Pseudoduganella albidiflava: one gene and its partners. The protein of the gene in region 3 interacts with the protein of the main gene of each other region in a pairwise test. Links are inferred from orthologs where the notes say so. Each region holds a gene or a part of one and is shown on either strand. Other genes may lie near its edges. The genes, in order: secG, EYF70_RS10560, secA, secB and ybgC.

Region 1 (2,987 bases), 4.2 Mb from region 3 along the record:
TGATTTCACCGAGGGCCACGCTGAGCGTGACGCGCTCGCCCAGGGCGCCGGTAATGGCGCCTTGCAAAGCTTCCAGTTGTGTTGTCATATATCTTGAGCGCCCCGTTACCGTGCAATCGTATTGGTGCGCTTGATCTTGTTTTGCAGCTGCATGATGCCGTACAACAGTGCCTCGGCGGTCGGCGGGCAACCCGGCACGTAGACGTCGACGGGCACGATGCGATCGCAGCCGCGCACGACGGAGTAGGAGTAGTGGTAGTAGCCGCCGCCGTTGGCGCACGAGCCCATCGAGATGACCCAGCGCGGTTCCGGCATCTGGTCGTACACCTTGCGCAGTGCCGGCGCCATCTTGTTGCACAGCGTGCCGGCCACGATCATCACGTCGGAGTGACGCGGCGACGGACGGAACACGACGCCGAAGCGGTCCATGTCGTAACGGGCAGCGCCCACGTGCATCATTTCAACCGCGCAGCACGCCAGGCCGAACGTCATCGGGAACATCGACCCGGTGCGTGCCCAGTTGATCAGCTTGTCGGCCGAGGTGGTGATGAAACCTTCGTTTAATACGCCTTCAATAGCCATGGCTTATTCCCAATCAAGGGCACCTTTCTTCCAGATATACCAAAAACCGACGACGAATTCAGCGATGAACACCATCATCGTCACGTAGCCCTGCCAGCCCAGTTCGCGCATGGAGACGCCCCATGGGAAGAAGAAAGCCGTTTCAAGGTCGAACAGAATGAAGAGGATTGCGACGAGGTAGTAACGCACGTCGAATTTCATGCGCGCGTCTTCGAAGGCTTCGAAGCCGCACTCGTAGGGGGAGAGCTTCGCCGCGTCGGGGCGATATGGACCCAGCAGACGGCCCAGTACCTGGGGGGCTACACCGACACCGATGCCGACCAGGATAAATAGAAGTACGGGGAAATAAGTTTCGAGGTTCACGATAGGGTCACAGCTGTTGTTGAACGACCGGTTGGCGAGGTACCACACCGTTGCGGTGCGGTCTGGAAGCTCGACCCCTATCGAATGCTGAGACGGGGACCGAACGACACATCCTCGTAAAAAAACCAGCTAGAGGCTGTGAGGACAAACTCCTGGGCCTTTTGCTGGCTTCTCAAATTTCTGGTGCCGACGACGAGACTCGAACTCGTACAGCTTGCGCCACTACCCCCTCAAGATAGCGTGTCTACCAATTTCACCACGTCGGCATTAAGGCCGCTATTCTACTCGTCTTTGCGCCGTTTGTTAATGTCAATTGCGCGATATCAAGGAGAAAAACGGCAAAAACTTCAAAATTATTCGTTTTACTTCGGTACTGCGGGCGCGGGAGCCGTTGCCGGCGCAGCGCCTTCAGTGACACCTTCAGTGGCACCCGTTGCAGCGCCTTCGGTCGTGGCAGCCGGCACGCCGGCGTTCGAGGCAGGTGGCACGCCGGCATTCGCTGCCGGTGCTGCCGGCGCAGCAGGCGCCGCCGCCGGAATGGCCGCCGAACCCTTGACCGGCACGGTCACGTTCTGCAGGATGCCGCCACCGCTGTTCGCGGTACGGCCATTGGACATCACCGCCAGCCCGAGCGTCGCACCGAAGAAGATCGCCGCCGCCAGCGCCGTCGACTTCGACAGGAAGTTCGACGAACCGCTGGCACCGAACAGGCTGCCGGACGAACCGGAACCAAACGCGGCGCCCATGTCGGCGCCTTTGCCGTGCTGCATCAGCACGAGGCCGATGATGGCCAGCGCCGATAAAACCTGTACTACCACGACCAGATTGAACAAGGTGTTCATGCTATTCCATTCTCAATTTTAAATGCGCGGGCTTGCGGCCCGCCTACCCCACCCGTTACCGGGATGTTCCTGCACTGCCGGCCGATTGGCCGTTCAGTTAATATCCATTATCGGCACGCCAACCCGGCAATTACCAGATTCGCTACCCGGCCATTGCCAGCCGATTACCAGCGATTACCGGGCAATAGCTGGTCGATAGCTGGGCAATAACCGATTCAAGCCGCGCTTACCGCCCGGTTACCACATCACCGGCAGGCAATTACCAGCCGTTACTAATCCGGCATTACCGCTGGCGTTCGAAAATCATTTGCCGCCGAATTTGCTGCTTGATTTGCTGCTCAGTTTCCTGCTTTTGCGATGCCCAGGAAATCCTGCGCCTTCAGCGATGCGCCACCGATCAGGCCACCGTCGATATCGGCCTGGGCCATCAGATCTCCCGCATTCTCGGGCTTCATGCTGCCGCCGTACAGGATCTGCAACTTCGCCGCCGCCTCCGCGCTGCGCACCGCCACCTGCTTGCGCAGCGCGGCGTGCACTTCCTGCGCCAGCGCCGGCGTGGCCGTCTTGCCGGTGCCGATCGCCCACACGGGCTCGTAGGCCAGCACGATCTTTTCCAGCGCCGGGTTTTCCAGCACGTCGAGCACCGCTTGCAGTTGCGCGCATACCACGACGTTGGTCCTGCCCGCCTCGCGCTGCTCCAGCGTTTCACCCACGCACACCACCGGGGTCAGCCCGGCGTTGAGCGCGGCAAGCGCCTTTTGCGCCACCAGCTCATTGCTTTCGTGGTGGTACGCGCGGCGCTCGGAGTGACCGACGAGCACGTAGCGGCAACCGAATTCCTGCAGCATCGAGGCCGCCATCTCGCCCGTGTAGGCACCGGCGGCATAGGCCGACACGTCCTGCGCGCCCCACGCGACCGGCGTTCCGGACAGCTCCGCCTGGCACTGCGCCAGGTACGGCGCCGGTACACACACTGCCATATCGGCATTGCCGGCGGCATGGCCTGCGACGATCCCGCGTAATAATACAGAATTGCCGGCAAGGCTGCCGTTCATCTTCCAGTTTCCGATGACGAGTTTGCGACGCATGGCTGTCCGAGTTGTTTGAGTTGTAAGGTAACCCGGGATTGTAACGTGCTCGGCAATACAGGGTCAAACCCGCAATCGTCAATTCGATGAGCAAGCCTGCGGGTCACTATAG
Region 2 (2,936 bases), 3.2 Mb from region 3 along the record:
CCTCGGCGTTGGCGCCGGCCAGGGCGGCGAATGCTGCGATTATGTCGCCCAGACATACTCGGCATCGGGGATTGCCGCCGTGCCGGTACCCTCCTCGATCGTCTCCAGCAGCGCGTGGGGGATCAATGACCACGGCACCATCGTGGGCAGGGCCGGGACGTCGACGTGGGAGGACCGGGCATTCGTGTACGCCAACGGCACCTACCGGGACCTGGGCGGCCTGGCTGGCATCTCGAGTACGGCATACGCCGTCAATAATGCCGGCTCCGTACTGGTGACCTACGGGAAGCCGAACGTGGCGTTCGGCAGCTACCTGTGGAGCGAAGCGGGCGGCATGGTGGACCTGGGTTCGCTGGGTGGCAACTACACGTGGGCCAGCGCACTGAACGAGCGGGGCCAGGTCGCGGGCATTTCCAGCACCGAGGAAGGCTATGGGCGGGTGTTCCGCTGGACCGACGGCGAAATGGAAGACCTGGGCACTTTCCAGTCCGAATTCGGCTACAGTGTCGACGGCATCTCGGAGCGGGGCGACGTATTCGGCAGTCGCGACGAACTGCATTCCAGCCACGCCTTCATCATCCGCGCCGACGGCACGACGGAATCGCACGGCGACTTGTCGAGGATTTCGTACATCGACGCAAGCGGCCGCATCTATGGTACCGACCAGGATGGCTGGGGTGTCATCGTCGAGAATGGCGTCAAGACCAAGCTCACCGCGCTGACCGAGGGTGCCGAAGGCTGGAGGTTGGGCGTCACCGAGGTGAATGAAGCGGGTCAGATCCTGGGCACGGCATACGACGGCTCGGATCTCCATGTCGTGCTGCTGTCGCCGGTGCCGGAACCGGCCACGTACGGGATGCTGCTGGCCGGGGTGGCCGTGCTGGGCTGGGCCGGGCGGCGCCGCCGCTGAGGCGGGAAAGCCGGCGCGGGACGCGCCGGCTTTCCGGTGCGGGGCGGCTCCGGCAACGCATGGCGCCGCACGCGATCTACCAGCAATTCTCAAACGCGACACCCACCGTGTACCCGCTGAGCGCCTTGCCGAATACGCCGTTCGCGGCCAGCGGATCGCCATCGGCCGCCGCGGCGCGGGCCGCGTCGTTCCAGCGCGCATGCGTGAAGAACAGGCGCAGTTCGGGGCGCTCGAAGTAGCCTGGCCCCGATGACAGCGCAATCGCGCCGGTGAACTTGGTCAGCCGCCGCGTCTCGCCGTTGCGTGGCGCCACCCGGTCATGCCCGAGGTCGGCCAGCAGCTTCACATGGTCGGTGATGCCGTACGACACGCGCCCGCCCGCGCTGGCCCAGGTCTTCGCCTTGGCCGGATCGTGCGCCGTATCGCGCTGCCACACGGCGACCAGCTCGGCGCCCAGGCGCCCATTGACCTGGGCATGCCAGCCCTCGACGATGCGCAGCCGGTGCACGTCGCTGCCGTTGCTGGTGTCGCCGGTGGCGCCATTGTCGGCGCCCGCGCCGGTGCCCCACTGGAGCGCAAGCCGGTTCTCGCCGCCGCCGGGCAAGCCGCCCTGCCGGTGCTGCACGGTCAGCATCGAGCCGCCGTGGCGGTCGCCCTCGCCGTTGCCGTGGATGAGCGTCACGCCGAACTCCAGCGACCCGCCCCGATTCACCTCCAGGCCACGCAGCTGGAAGTCGTGCCGGCTGGCCGTATCGCCGGCCTGCATGGTCGGCATCGTCTCCCGGTCGTCGTGCAGGAAGGCATAGCTGAAGCGCAGGCCGCCGACCGGCAGGTTCTCGATGCCGCCGCCCAGGCCGGACGGATTCCAGTACATGAAGTCGGTGATGTGCGTCGATTCGCGCTTGTAGTAGCGCCGCCCCGCCCACAGCGTGGCGCCGCCCAGGGCGGGCAGGTTTTCCAGCGCCAGGTAGGCTTGCGGCAGGCCGATGGACCAGCCGCCCTGCGGCCGCCGCGCATTGCTGGACGCGGCATCGTTGGCCAGGTTGAGCATCGCGTAGCCCTTCAGGGCCGAGCCGTCGGTGCCCCGCTGCAGTTCCTGGCCGAGCAGCAGCTCGCCATAGACACCGCATTCGTTGCCCAGCCGGTACTTCGACTCCGCGCCGGCCAGGCCGAAGCAGGTTTGTCCGCCATGCTCGGAATTGACGCCGGCGTGGGCGCGCAAGTACGGCTGGACCTCCACGGCGGCCGCGGGAAAAACCGGCGCGAGCGCGAGCAGCGCCAGCGCGATGCGATTCATGCGCATGATGTCTCCTGATGGTTTCAATTGGTTCGAGGTCCGTGTGCCGGAACGGCGCGCGAACGCGAGGCAAAGCGCGTCCCTCCCGCCGCGGCACGGAGCCGCGGCAGCTTCAATGGGTCGGGACGGGATGGGTGAGCCGTTCCGGCGGCGCACCGGACGGCTCGGGTGGCAGGCGGGGAAAGTCCGCTGCCCGGGTGGCGCTGAGCCGTTAGTCGAGCAGCGCGTCGGCTTCCTGCGCGGAGGGGGCGTAGGGCCCCGCATGCATCGCGGCCACCGCGGCCACCGCCGCGATGCGGGCCAGCTGGCGTGGCGCCGGCAGGTCCGGATGCAGCAGCATGCCGCTGATCCAGCCCGCCATCGACGCATCGCCGCAGCCGACGGTGTCGACGACCGCCACGCGGCGCGCCGGAGCTTCCAGCACACGCTCGCCGCTGAACAGCGTCAGGCCATCCGCGCCGCGCGTGAGCAGGATCTCGGCGTCCGGCGCCAGCGCGCGCAGTTCGGCCAGCGCGTCGCCCGGCGAGCGCCCCGGGAACAGGCCTTCCAGGTCTTCATCGGACACCTTGATGTAGCTGGCGATCGCGGCGACCTGCTGGAACACCGGCCGGTAGGCGGGATCGCGCATCTCGTTGCGGAAGTTCGGATCGAAGGCGATGCGGCGGCCAGCGCGCCGTGCCAGCACGGCCTGCTCCACCAGCCGCTGCGCCAAGGGTTCGCGCGCCAGCG
Region 3 (3,429 bases):
ACGGCTACCTCTTCATCCGCCTTCGACAGCGCGGGATCGGCACAAATGATGGCCTCCACGGGCGTCGCCGCTTTCTTGCAATCGAAACTGGCCGCGTGCGCCGCCACGGGCAGCGCGGTGCCGAGGCAGGTGGCGAGGGCAAGAATGATGGTGCTGGTTTTCATGGGCGGGCGGCGCGGGAGTAAAACGGCGATGGTAATGCAAGCGCCTGTCGAGATGTGAACAACCGGGATCAGGTACAGGCAAAAAAAAACCGGGGCACGCCCCGGTTTCTTCATCAAGCCAGCTTGCCGTGGCAAGCCTTGTACTTCTTGCCGCTGCCGCATGGGCAGGGGTCGTTGCGGCCGACCTTCGGCCCGACCTGCACCGTGGCCTCCTGCATGCCGCCGGGAGCCGGATGGGCGGTCGGCGCCAGCAGTTCTTCCGGCGCCGCGTTCGGATCGAAGTCGGCGTGCTGGAAACTCACGTTTTCCAGGTGCGTGGCAGCAAGGGCCGCCTCGGCCGCTTCGACTTCCTCGCGCGACTGGATCCGCACCGTCATCACCTGGCGCACCACTTCGTTCTTGATCAGGTCCAGCATCTGGGCGAACAGTTCGAACGCTTCGCGCTTGTACTCCTGCTTCGGGTTCTTCTGCGCATAGCCGCGCAGGTGGATACCCTGGCGCAGGTGGTCCAGCGCCGCCAGGTGTTCGCGCCAGTGGCTGTCCACTGCCTGCAGCATCACGCTGCGCTCGAAGCCGCCGAACGCTTCCTTGCCGACGATGGCGATCTTGGCGTTGTACTGCTCGTCCGCGGCGGCGACCACGCGCTCGACGAGGTCTTCGTCGGTCAGGTTCGATTCCTTCTCCAGCATTTCCGTCAGCGGCACGTCGATGCGCCATTCGGCAGCCAGCGCGGCCTGCAGGGCCGGCACGTCCCACTGCTCTTCGACCGATTCTTCCGGCACGTACTGGCGCACCAGGTCGGTGAACACGCCGTGGCGCAGGTTCTGGATCATTTCGGCGATCTCGGTGGCTTCCAGCAGCTCGTTACGCTGCTGGTAGATCACCTTGCGCTGGTCGTTGGAGACGTCGTCGTATTCGAGCAGCTGCTTGCGGATGTCGAAGTTGCGGGCCTCGACCTTGCGCTGCGCCGATTCGATCGAGCGCGTGACGATACCGGCTTCGATCGGCTCGCCTTCCGGCATCTTCAGGCGTTCCATGATGGCGCGCACGCGGTCGCCGGCGAAGATGCGCAGGAGCGGATCGTCCAGCGACAGGTAAAAGCGCGAGGAGCCCGGGTCGCCCTGGCGGCCGGAACGGCCGCGCAGCTGGTTGTCCACCCGGCGCGATTCGTGGCGCTCGGTGCCGATGATGTGCAGGCCGCCGGCCGCCACCACCTGCTCGTGCAGCGCCTGCCAGCCATCGCGCAGCTTTTGCGCGCGCGCTTGCTTCTCGGCGTCCGACAGGTTCGGATCGGCTTCCAGGAACTTGATCTGGTTCTCGACATTGCCGCCCAGGACGATGTCGGTACCGCGGCCGGCCATGTTGGTGGCGATCGTGATCGCCTTCGGCGAGCCGGCCTGCGCGATGATCTCCGCTTCGCGGGCGTGCTGTTTCGCGTTCAGCACGTTGTGCGGCAGCTTGGCCTTGTCGAGGATCGACGCCAGCAGCTCGGAATTCTCGATCGACGTGGTACCCACCAGCACCGGCTGGCCGCGCTCGTAGCAATCGCGGATGTCGGTCACCATGGCCTGGTATTTTTCCTGGGCCGACTTGTATACCTGGTCCTGCTTGTCCTTGCGGGCGGACGGGCGGTTCGGCGGGATCACCACGGTTTCCAGGCCGTAGATGTCCTGGAATTCGAATGCTTCCGTATCGGCGGTACCGGTCATGCCGGACAGCTTGGTGTACATGCGGAAGTAGTTCTGGAACGTGATCGAGGCCAGCGTCTGGTTCTCGTTCTGGATCTTCACGCCTTCCTTCGCCTCGACCGCCTGGTGCAGGCCGTCGGACCAGCGGCGGCCCGTCATCATGCGGCCGGTGAATTCATCGACGATCACCACTTCGCCGTTCTGCACCACGTAGTGCTGGTCCTTGTGGTACAGCGCATGCGCGCGCAGCGCGGCATACAGGTGGTGCACCAGCGTGATGTTGGCGGAGTCGTACAGCGAGGCGCCTTCCGGCAGCAGGCCCATTTTCGTCAGGATCGCCTCGGCCTTCTCGTGGCCGGCTTCGGTCAGCAGCACCTGGTGCGCTTTCTCGTCCTTCGTATAGTCGCCCGGCACTTCGACATTGCCCTTGCCGTCCGGCTTTTCCTCGCCGATCTGCAGGGTCAGCAGCTTCGGCACTTCGTTGATCTTGTGGTACAGGTCCGTGTGGTTCTCGGCCTGGCCGGAAATGATCAGCGGCGTGCGGGCCTCGTCGATCAGGATCGAGTCGACTTCGTCGACGATCGCGTAATTCAGGCCGCGCTGCACCCGGTCGCGGATGTCGAACACCATGTTGTCGCGCAGGTAGTCGAAACCGAATTCGTTGTTGGTGCCATACGTGATGTCCGACGCATAGGCCTGCTGCTTGACCGAGTGTTCCATCTGCCCCAGGTTGACACCCGTGGTCAGGCCCAGCCAGCGATACAGCTTGCCCATGGTTTCGGCGTCGCGCTGGGCCAGGTAATCGTTGACGGTCACGATGTGCACGCCCTTGCCGGACAACGCGTTCAGGTAGGCCGGCAGGGTTGCCGTCAGCGTTTTGCCTTCACCGGTGCGCATCTCGGCGATTTTCCCGTAATGCAGCACCATGCCGCCGAGCAGCTGCACGTCGAAGTGGCGCATCTTGAAGACGCGCTTGGACGCTTCGCGGCATACGGCAAAGGCTTCCACCAGCAAGTCGTCCAGCGCCTCGCCGGCTGCCACGCGTTCCTTGAAGGCGGGCGTCTTGGCCTGCAATTCGGCGTCCGACAGCTTTTCGTACTCGGGTTCGAGAGCGTTGATTGCTTTGACGGTTTTTTGGTACTGCTTGAGCAGCCGCTGGTTACGGCTGCCGAAAATCGCGGTCAGTAAGGACATGCTTGAATTCTTGAATAAACGCCGTTTAAAAAAAGCTCGCTTCGCGACCTCGCCCAAAGCCTGTGGCAAAAGACCATGATTTTAGCACGGGGGTACATGGGGATGGCTGCCGGAAAGACAATAGCCTCAGGGGAACTTGCCGTTCGCTTTACAGCTCACCCTGCAGCTTCCCGTGCAGTGCGCCCGACTCCTGTCCGGCATCGCATGCACCCGCCGCCACGCCGCCGTTGCTGCATGCACGGCGCGGCTATGCTATGTTTCGCGCATGCGATTCAACTCCTTCAATGCCTTCGACCAGACCCGCCGGAACCGGACGGCGGTCGAAGCCACCGACTTCCTGCGCCGCGACGACCGCCTCGCGGCGTTGCTGCCGGCCGTGCAGC
Region 4 (3,053 bases), 900 kb from region 3 along the record:
CCGATCAGGTCGTCGCTTGAATAGACGCGCATCGTACCGCCGTGCACCACGGCCACCACGCAGTCGCGCAATGCCGCCGAGGTCGAAGCGATGGTCAGCGCGCAGGGCAGGCCGCGCGCGACCTCCTGCGCGAAGGATGGACCCGACAGCGCGCCGCCGGCGATCTCGTCGCCCAGCACATCCCGGAAGATCTGGTGCGGCAGCAAGCCTGTTTCGTACTCGAACCCCTTGCACAGCCAGACCAGGTTCGGGATCGGCCGCCCCTTCAGGCTGTGCAGCAAGGGCCGCAGGCCGGCGACGGGCGTGGCTGCGATGAGCAAGCCCTCCTCGCCATCGGCAGCGCCGTCGCGCTGCACGTGGGCAACGGCCTCGTCGAAATCGGCTGTCACGCGCAATGCCGGCGGAAAGGGAAAACCGGGCAGGTAATGGGTGTTGTCGCGTGCGGCAGCCATGTCGGCCATCGCATCGGCGTTGCGGCCCCACAGGAGCACGTCATGGCGCGCGGCCACGGCGATGGCGACGGCCGTGCCCCAGGCACCGGCGCCCAGTACGGTAATACGGCGCCGGTTCGCTTGATTCTCTTGCATGTCGAATACCCCGGATACCGCAGCGGCGGTATCAAAAAACCCCGATACCGCCGTTGCGGTATCCAAAAACGCCTTACATCGCCGTCTCGGTATCCAATATCAGCGATACCGCCACGGCGGTATCAAAGACCCCAGACGTCGCTGCTGCGCACGAAGCCGTTCAAGCCATCGCGATGCCGCACCTTGACCCAGCCGTTCGCGCCGGGCTCGCCCAGCTCCAGCAGAACGCCCTTGTCGGCCGTAAATACCACGGCGGACGTGTCATCCTCGGCCGTGCGCACCTTCACGTTCGGTACGCGCACGATGACGTTGCGGCGGGAGGAGAGGCCGCGCGCGGGTGTCCAGGCCAGGTCGCCGGACATGTCGCGCACCTTGACCCAGTCGCCATAGGTCAGCACGACTTCCAGCGGCGCGCCGCGCGGCACGATGAACAGCTTGACGCCCTTGGTGGACGGGGCGTCGTACAGCACGGCGGGCGCCGCGCCAACCGTCTTGTAATCGGCAGCCCAGCTGGTGGTGCTCAGCAGCAGAGCGGCTCCTATTATCAAGCGGGTAATACTCATTGCTAAAAACTTTCGTCCAAAATGATCAAAGGCCACAATGGGCCTTTGAATGGGAGAAGCGGCTGCGGGAATTCAATCCGGGGATGCCCCCGGCCGCTCCCGGTTCAGCGATTACTGAACGGTGTTGGTGCCTTCGGCGGTCTTGGCTTGCTGTTCGGCGATAGCCTGCAGGCGCTGCTGGTAGAACACTTCGAAGTTGATCTCGGCCAGGTGGACTGGCGGGAAACCGGCACGGGTGATCAGGTCGGCGATGTTGGCGCGCAGGTACGGGTACACGATGTTCGGGCAACCGATACCCAGCAGCGGATCCAGCTGTTCGGCCGGGATGTTGCGTGCTTCGAAGATGCCTGCCTGCTTGCCTTCCACCAGGAACGCCACCTTGTCGGCTACCTTGGCGGTCACGGTGATCGTCACGGTGGATTCGAAGATGCCTTCCTGCAGGGGCACGGCGCCCACGTCCAGGGCTACTTCGATCGACGGAGCTTGCTGTTCCAGGAAGATTGCCGGGGAATTCGGCTGTTCCAGCGACATGTCTTTCAGGTAGACGCGTTGGATTTGGAATACGGGTTGCAGGTTTTCGTCAGACATGGAACGCTTTCAATGAATTGGACAGATGATTATCGTCGTCCGCCCCGAGCCGGTTGTGCTGGCCTGGATCAAACGCGTGGGCAATTGTAGCAAAACAAATATGCGGAACAGCCTTTTTTTGCCCCGCGTTGCATTTTTATTAATCGACGTAAATCGTCAGCCATTCAGCAGCGGATCGAGGCGGCCGGCCTGGTCCAGCGCATACAGGTCGTCGAAGCCGCCGACGTGGGTTTCGCCCACGTAAATCTGCGGCACCGTGCGGCGCCCCGTCTTCTGCATCATCACCTGGCGCTGCGCCGGATCGAGATCGACGCGGATCTTGTCGATATTCTTGATGCCCTTGCTTTCCAGCAGCCGCTCGGCGCGGATGCAGTACGGGCAGATGGCGGTGGTGTACATGGTTACTTGAGCGGTCATGGCGGTAATCCTTTCTTTACTTGGTGATCGGCAACCCTTGGGTTTTCCACGCTTCGATGCCGCCGTCGAGAACGACCACATCGGCGAATCCCGCCTTTTCCAGAATCTTTGCGGCGCCATAGGCGCGCGTCCCTTTTTGGCAGACGACCACGGCCGTCCTGTTCTTGAATTTGTCCAGCTCGCCGCTGCGCTTGGCCAGTTCCCCCAGCGGGATATTGCGTGCATCGGGCAGGTGGCCTTCACCGAAGGCGGCGGCGTCGCGTACGTCCACAATGGTGGCTTTGGCGCGGTTTATCAACAGTGTAACCTGCTGCGGCGTCGCCCTTTTGCCCCGTTGCGTGAGCGCTGGCCACAGCAGCGCGCCGCCCGACAACACGGCAATGCCAACGAGAAAGATATGGTCGAGGATGAATTTCACTTAGCTTCCATTGGTTGAAGTCAATCCGCGCATTATAAAATAGAAGACGAACAACGGCCCCGGCCGACGATTTCCTATCCTACCCTCCTGAGAAGATTGCTCTATGTACAAAATTGTTTTCATGCGTCATGGCGAGTCCACGTGGAATCTCGAGAACCGTTTCACCGGCTGGACCGACGTGGACTTGACCGAGAAAGGCGTGAAGGAAGCGAAATCCGCCGGGGAAGTGCTCAAGCGCGAAGGCTACACGTTCGACCTGTGCTACACCTCGGTGCTCAAGCGCGCCATCCGCACCCTGTGGCTGACGCTCGATGAAATGGACCTGATGTACCTGCCGGTGAAGAACGACTGGCGCCTGAACGAGCGCCACTATGGCGCCCTGCAGGGCCTGGACAAGGGCGAGACCGCCGCCAAGTTCGGCGACAAGCAGGTGCTGGTCTGGCGCCGCAGCTACGATATTCCGCCGCCATCGCTGGAAGA
Region 5 (3,062 bases), 860 kb from region 3 along the record:
GCGTCGTCAAGTCCCACACTTCCGCTTCCACGGCCACCGGCTCCGAACTCTGCCAGTTGATGCCACCCCACAGGAACAGGAACAGCAGCGCGTGCGTGGCCAGCGCGAGACCGAACGCGCGCCAGCCGCTGTCATGCCGGGGGACCCGGTACGGGCCACCCTTGTTTGCTTCACTCGTCGCCATGCCTTACTTCGTCGCCAGACCGACGCGGTTGATGCCCATCTTTTTCGCTTCGGAAATCAGCTGGATCACGTCGTCGTACTTGCTTTCCTTGTCCCCCGCGATCAGCACCGGATAGTCGGGATTCTCCTCGTGCAGCGCCGCCAGCTTGCGCACCAGCGCATCGCGGTTCGGCGCCGTCTCGGGCGCATCGGCATTCTTGCCCGCGATGCCGATCGACAGCGCACCATTGGGCTTGATCGTGACCTGGATGTACGCATCCGGTGGGCGCACCGATTTTTCCGCATGCGGCAGGTCGATCGAACTGGGGTTGTTCGAGCTCGGCATCACCATGAAGATGATCAGCAGGCACAGCATCACGTCGATATACGGCACGACGTTGATCTCGGACTTCAGCTTGCGGCCGCGGCCGCCACGCATGCTGCCACTGTTGAAGGAAGACGCCATGATGGACCCCTATCGCGACTGGCGCTGCAGGATGTTGGAGAATTCCTCGACGAAGCTTTCAAAGCGGATCGCCAGGCGGTCGATGTCGTGCGAAAAACGGTTGTAGGCCACCACCGCCGGGATCGCCGCGAACAGGCCGATCGCGGTGGCGATCAGCGCTTCGGCGATGCCGGGCGCCACGGCCGACAGCGTGGCCTGCTGCACGTTGGCCAGGCCGCGGAAGGCGTTCATGATGCCCCACACGGTGCCCAGCAGGCCGATATACGGCGAGACGGAACCGACCGACGCCAGGAATGCCAGGTGCGATTCGAGCACATCCATCTCGCGCTGGAACGCGGCGCGCATCGCGCGGCGGGCGCCGTCGAGCAGCGCGCCGCCATCGAACGTTTCACGGTTGGCCGCCACGGCCTGCTTGCCCTTGATGAACTCGCCCATACCCGCTTCGAAGATGCGCGACAGCGCGCCATTGTTGGCGCGGTTGCTGCCGGCGGCCTGGTACAGCTGGTGCAGGTTGCCGCCGGCCCAGAAGGTTTTCTCGAAGTCGATCGTCAGGCGGCGCGCGGCGCGCACGTCGAACCATTTCTTGAAAATGTAGGTCCAGCTGACGATCGAGAGGCCGAGCAGCAACGCCATGATCAGCTGGACGATCAGGTGGGCGTTGGAGATGAGGGCGATGAAGGAAAGATCTTGGGAACCGTTCATTTATGAATTAGTTAGAATGTAAGTACGGCAAAGGGTCATGCTGGCGGTGGCATCCGCCTGCCCATCGGTGACGCTGCCCGGCCGGCGCTACGCTACATAGGCACGCATGCGCTCGGCCACTTCGTCGGGCACGGCGCGGGGACGCAGCGCGGAATCGACGCAGCCGATCTTGACCAGCGCCGTGTTAAGCAAGGTCGTGCCACGCCATGCCTGCTGCCGGAACACGATGGAGGCACGGCCAAGCTTCTCGATAACTAGTGTTAATTCTAGGGCATCGTCCAGTTTGGCCGGCGCATGATAGTCCGCGCTCACGTTCTTCACCACGAACATCGCATCGTGGGCTTCCAGCAGCGCCTGTTGGCCAACGCCGATCGCACGCAGCCATTCGGTACGCGCACGTTCGAAGAACTTCAGGTAATTCGCGTAATAAACGATGCCGCCCGCGTCCGTATCCTCGTAATAGACACGGACTTCCCAGGTGAACTCTGATGGCATGATCATTTGTTACAAGTGTTATTAGGCAACATTCTACGTCATTTAGCATACAACGTTGCCAAAAGTTTGCTGACAGCATGTCAAGCTGGGCAGTTAAACAAATCCCCTGCAAACGACCAATACTTGTAACAATCGCTTACGAATGATTCGCCTGGGCAATGCACGGCGGCACGGTATCAGCCCGCGCGCTTGACCGCCAGCGGTCCCGCCGCCTGGCAGGTCGGCATCAGCTCGATCATGTTGATGTTGACATGCGGCGGCAAGGTGGCGATCCAGTACGCGGTGGCGGCGATGTCTTCCGCCGTCAACGGCGTGGTGCCTTCGTACACTTTCGCCGCCGCGGCATCGTCGCCCTTCAGGCGCACGTTCGAGAATTCGGTGCCGCCGCACAGGCCCGGCGCGATATTGGTGGCGCGCACCCCGGTGCCCACCAGGTCCGAGCGCAGGTTCAGCGTGAACTGGTCGACGAAGGCCTTGGTGGCGCCATAGACATTGCCGCCGGGGTAGGGGAAGCGGCCGGCCACCGAGCCCAGGTTGATGACCAGCCCGCTATTGCGTTCCACCATGCCGGGCAGGACGGCACGGGTCATCGTGACCAGGCCGGTGCAGTTGGTGGCGATCATGGTTTCCCAGTCTTCCAGCGCTGCTTCGTGCGCCGGACGGATGCCCAGCGCCAGTCCGGCATTGTTGATCAGCACGTCGATGTCGCGCCAGTCGGCCGGCAGCGCCGCAAGTGCCGCGTGGATGGCCGCTTTGTCGGTCACGTCCAGCGGCACGGCGCGCACGTTCGGCCCCAGTTCGCCGGCCAGCGCTTCCAGCCGGTCTTCGCGGCGGCCGGAAATCAGCACGCGGTGGCCGTTGGTGGCAAAGATGCGCGCCATCGCGGCGCCGAAACCGGCGGTGGCGCCGGTGATGAAGACGATCATGTGCTTTCCTCGAGGTTGCGATTGTTGGCGGGATTTGGTCAAAACGGTCCGGCGAAGCCGGTCAACCCCCGATTGTAGCCGAAGCGACAGCATTGTGGTCGCGCTACCAATGGCGCGGGACGCCTGGCGCGGCACGCTTCCTTGCTCTTGCACAGTACATCACATACAATCTTGGCTCCATTTATGTCTCACGTAACTGGCGAAAAGCCAGCGGCGCCACCGGCACCGCGGGCGAAAGGTGGGGATCCACCGGGGAACGTGAGATGTCACAACGCCGTTCGCCTGGGCAGCCACGATGGAATCGCGCGAGT

The links.
Region 1: the proteins of secA (region 3) and secG interact in binary tests that used the Escherichia coli proteins (3 or more experiments, as listed by UniProt). The link is inferred for Pseudoduganella albidiflava from one-to-one orthologs.
Region 2: the proteins of secA (region 3) and EYF70_RS10560 interact in binary tests that used the Escherichia coli proteins (3 or more experiments, as listed by UniProt). The link is inferred for Pseudoduganella albidiflava from one-to-one orthologs.
Region 4: the proteins of secA (region 3) and secB interact in binary tests that used the Escherichia coli proteins (3 or more experiments, as listed by UniProt). The link is inferred for Pseudoduganella albidiflava from one-to-one orthologs.
Region 5: the proteins of secA (region 3) and ybgC interact in binary tests that used the Escherichia coli proteins (3 or more experiments, as listed by UniProt). The link is inferred for Pseudoduganella albidiflava from one-to-one orthologs.

The regions. Positions count from the first base shown.
Region 1 is NZ_CP036401.1:1,550,428-1,553,414, reverse strand. What follows is about bases 48-2,911. They hold secG (preprotein translocase subunit SecG), read right to left. Parts: upstream 1,788-2,911; coding sequence 1,308-1,787; downstream 48-1,307. Other genes in these bases: tpiA (triose-phosphate isomerase), read right to left, coding at 2,126-2,875; EYF70_RS06645 (NADH-quinone oxidoreductase subunit A), read right to left, coding at 586-945; EYF70_RS06650 (NuoB/complex I 20 kDa subunit family protein), read right to left, coding at 106-582; EYF70_RS06655 (NADH-quinone oxidoreductase subunit C), read right to left, coding at 48-88. In the rest of the region: more of EYF70_RS06655, read right to left, coding at 1-47. UniProt on the Escherichia coli protein: Subunit of the protein translocation channel SecYEG. Overexpression of some hybrid proteins has been thought to jam the protein secretion apparatus resulting in cell death; while this may be true it also results in FtsH-mediated degradation of SecY.
Region 2 is NZ_CP036401.1:2,509,236-2,512,171, reverse strand. What follows is about bases 101-2,913. They hold EYF70_RS10560 (maltoporin), read right to left. Parts: upstream 2,214-2,913; coding sequence 987-2,213; downstream 101-986. Other genes in these bases: EYF70_RS10555 (carbohydrate kinase family protein), read right to left, coding at 2,419-2,913; EYF70_RS10565 (HAF repeat-containing PEP-CTERM protein), read left to right, coding at 101-910. In the rest of the region: more of EYF70_RS10565, read left to right, coding at 1-100; more of EYF70_RS10555, read right to left, coding at 2,914-2,936.
Region 3 is NZ_CP036401.1:5,708,473-5,711,901, forward strand. The notes cover bases 78-3,383. They hold secA (preprotein translocase subunit SecA), read right to left. Parts: upstream 3,047-3,383; coding sequence 278-3,046; downstream 78-277. Other genes in these bases: EYF70_RS23635 (lysozyme inhibitor LprI family protein), read right to left, coding at 78-164; EYF70_RS23645 (DciA family protein), read left to right, coding at 3,312-3,383. Outside these bases: more of EYF70_RS23635, read right to left, coding at 1-77; more of EYF70_RS23645, read left to right, coding at 3,384-3,429. UniProt on the Escherichia coli protein: Required for protein export, interacts with the SecYEG preprotein conducting channel.
Region 4 is NZ_CP036401.1:6,606,209-6,609,261, reverse strand. Bases 1-2,930 are described here. They hold secB (protein-export chaperone SecB), read right to left. Parts: upstream 1,739-2,930; coding sequence 1,262-1,738; downstream 1-1,261. Other genes in these bases: gpmA (2,3-diphosphoglycerate-dependent phosphoglycerate mutase), read left to right, coding at 2,677-2,930; EYF70_RS27375 (rhodanese-like domain-containing protein), read right to left, coding at 2,172-2,573; grxC (glutaredoxin 3), read right to left, coding at 1,895-2,155; EYF70_RS27390 (SH3 domain-containing protein), read right to left, coding at 710-1,150; EYF70_RS27395 (NAD(P)H-dependent glycerol-3-phosphate dehydrogenase), read right to left, coding at 1-587. In the rest of the region: more of gpmA, read left to right, coding at 2,931-3,053. UniProt on the Escherichia coli protein: One of the proteins required for the normal export of some preproteins out of the cell cytoplasm. It is a molecular chaperone that binds to a subset of precursor proteins, maintaining them in a translocation-competent state.
Region 5 is NZ_CP036401.1:4,852,185-4,855,246, reverse strand. Bases 122-3,060 are described here. They hold ybgC (tol-pal system-associated acyl-CoA thioesterase), read right to left. Parts: upstream 1,826-3,060; coding sequence 1,418-1,825; downstream 122-1,417. Other genes in these bases: EYF70_RS20105 (SDR family NAD(P)-dependent oxidoreductase), read right to left, coding at 2,002-2,751; tolQ (protein TolQ), read right to left, coding at 638-1,330; EYF70_RS20120 (ExbD/TolR family protein), read right to left, coding at 188-628; tolA (cell envelope integrity protein TolA), read right to left, coding at 122-184. In the rest of the region: more of tolA, read right to left, coding at 1-121.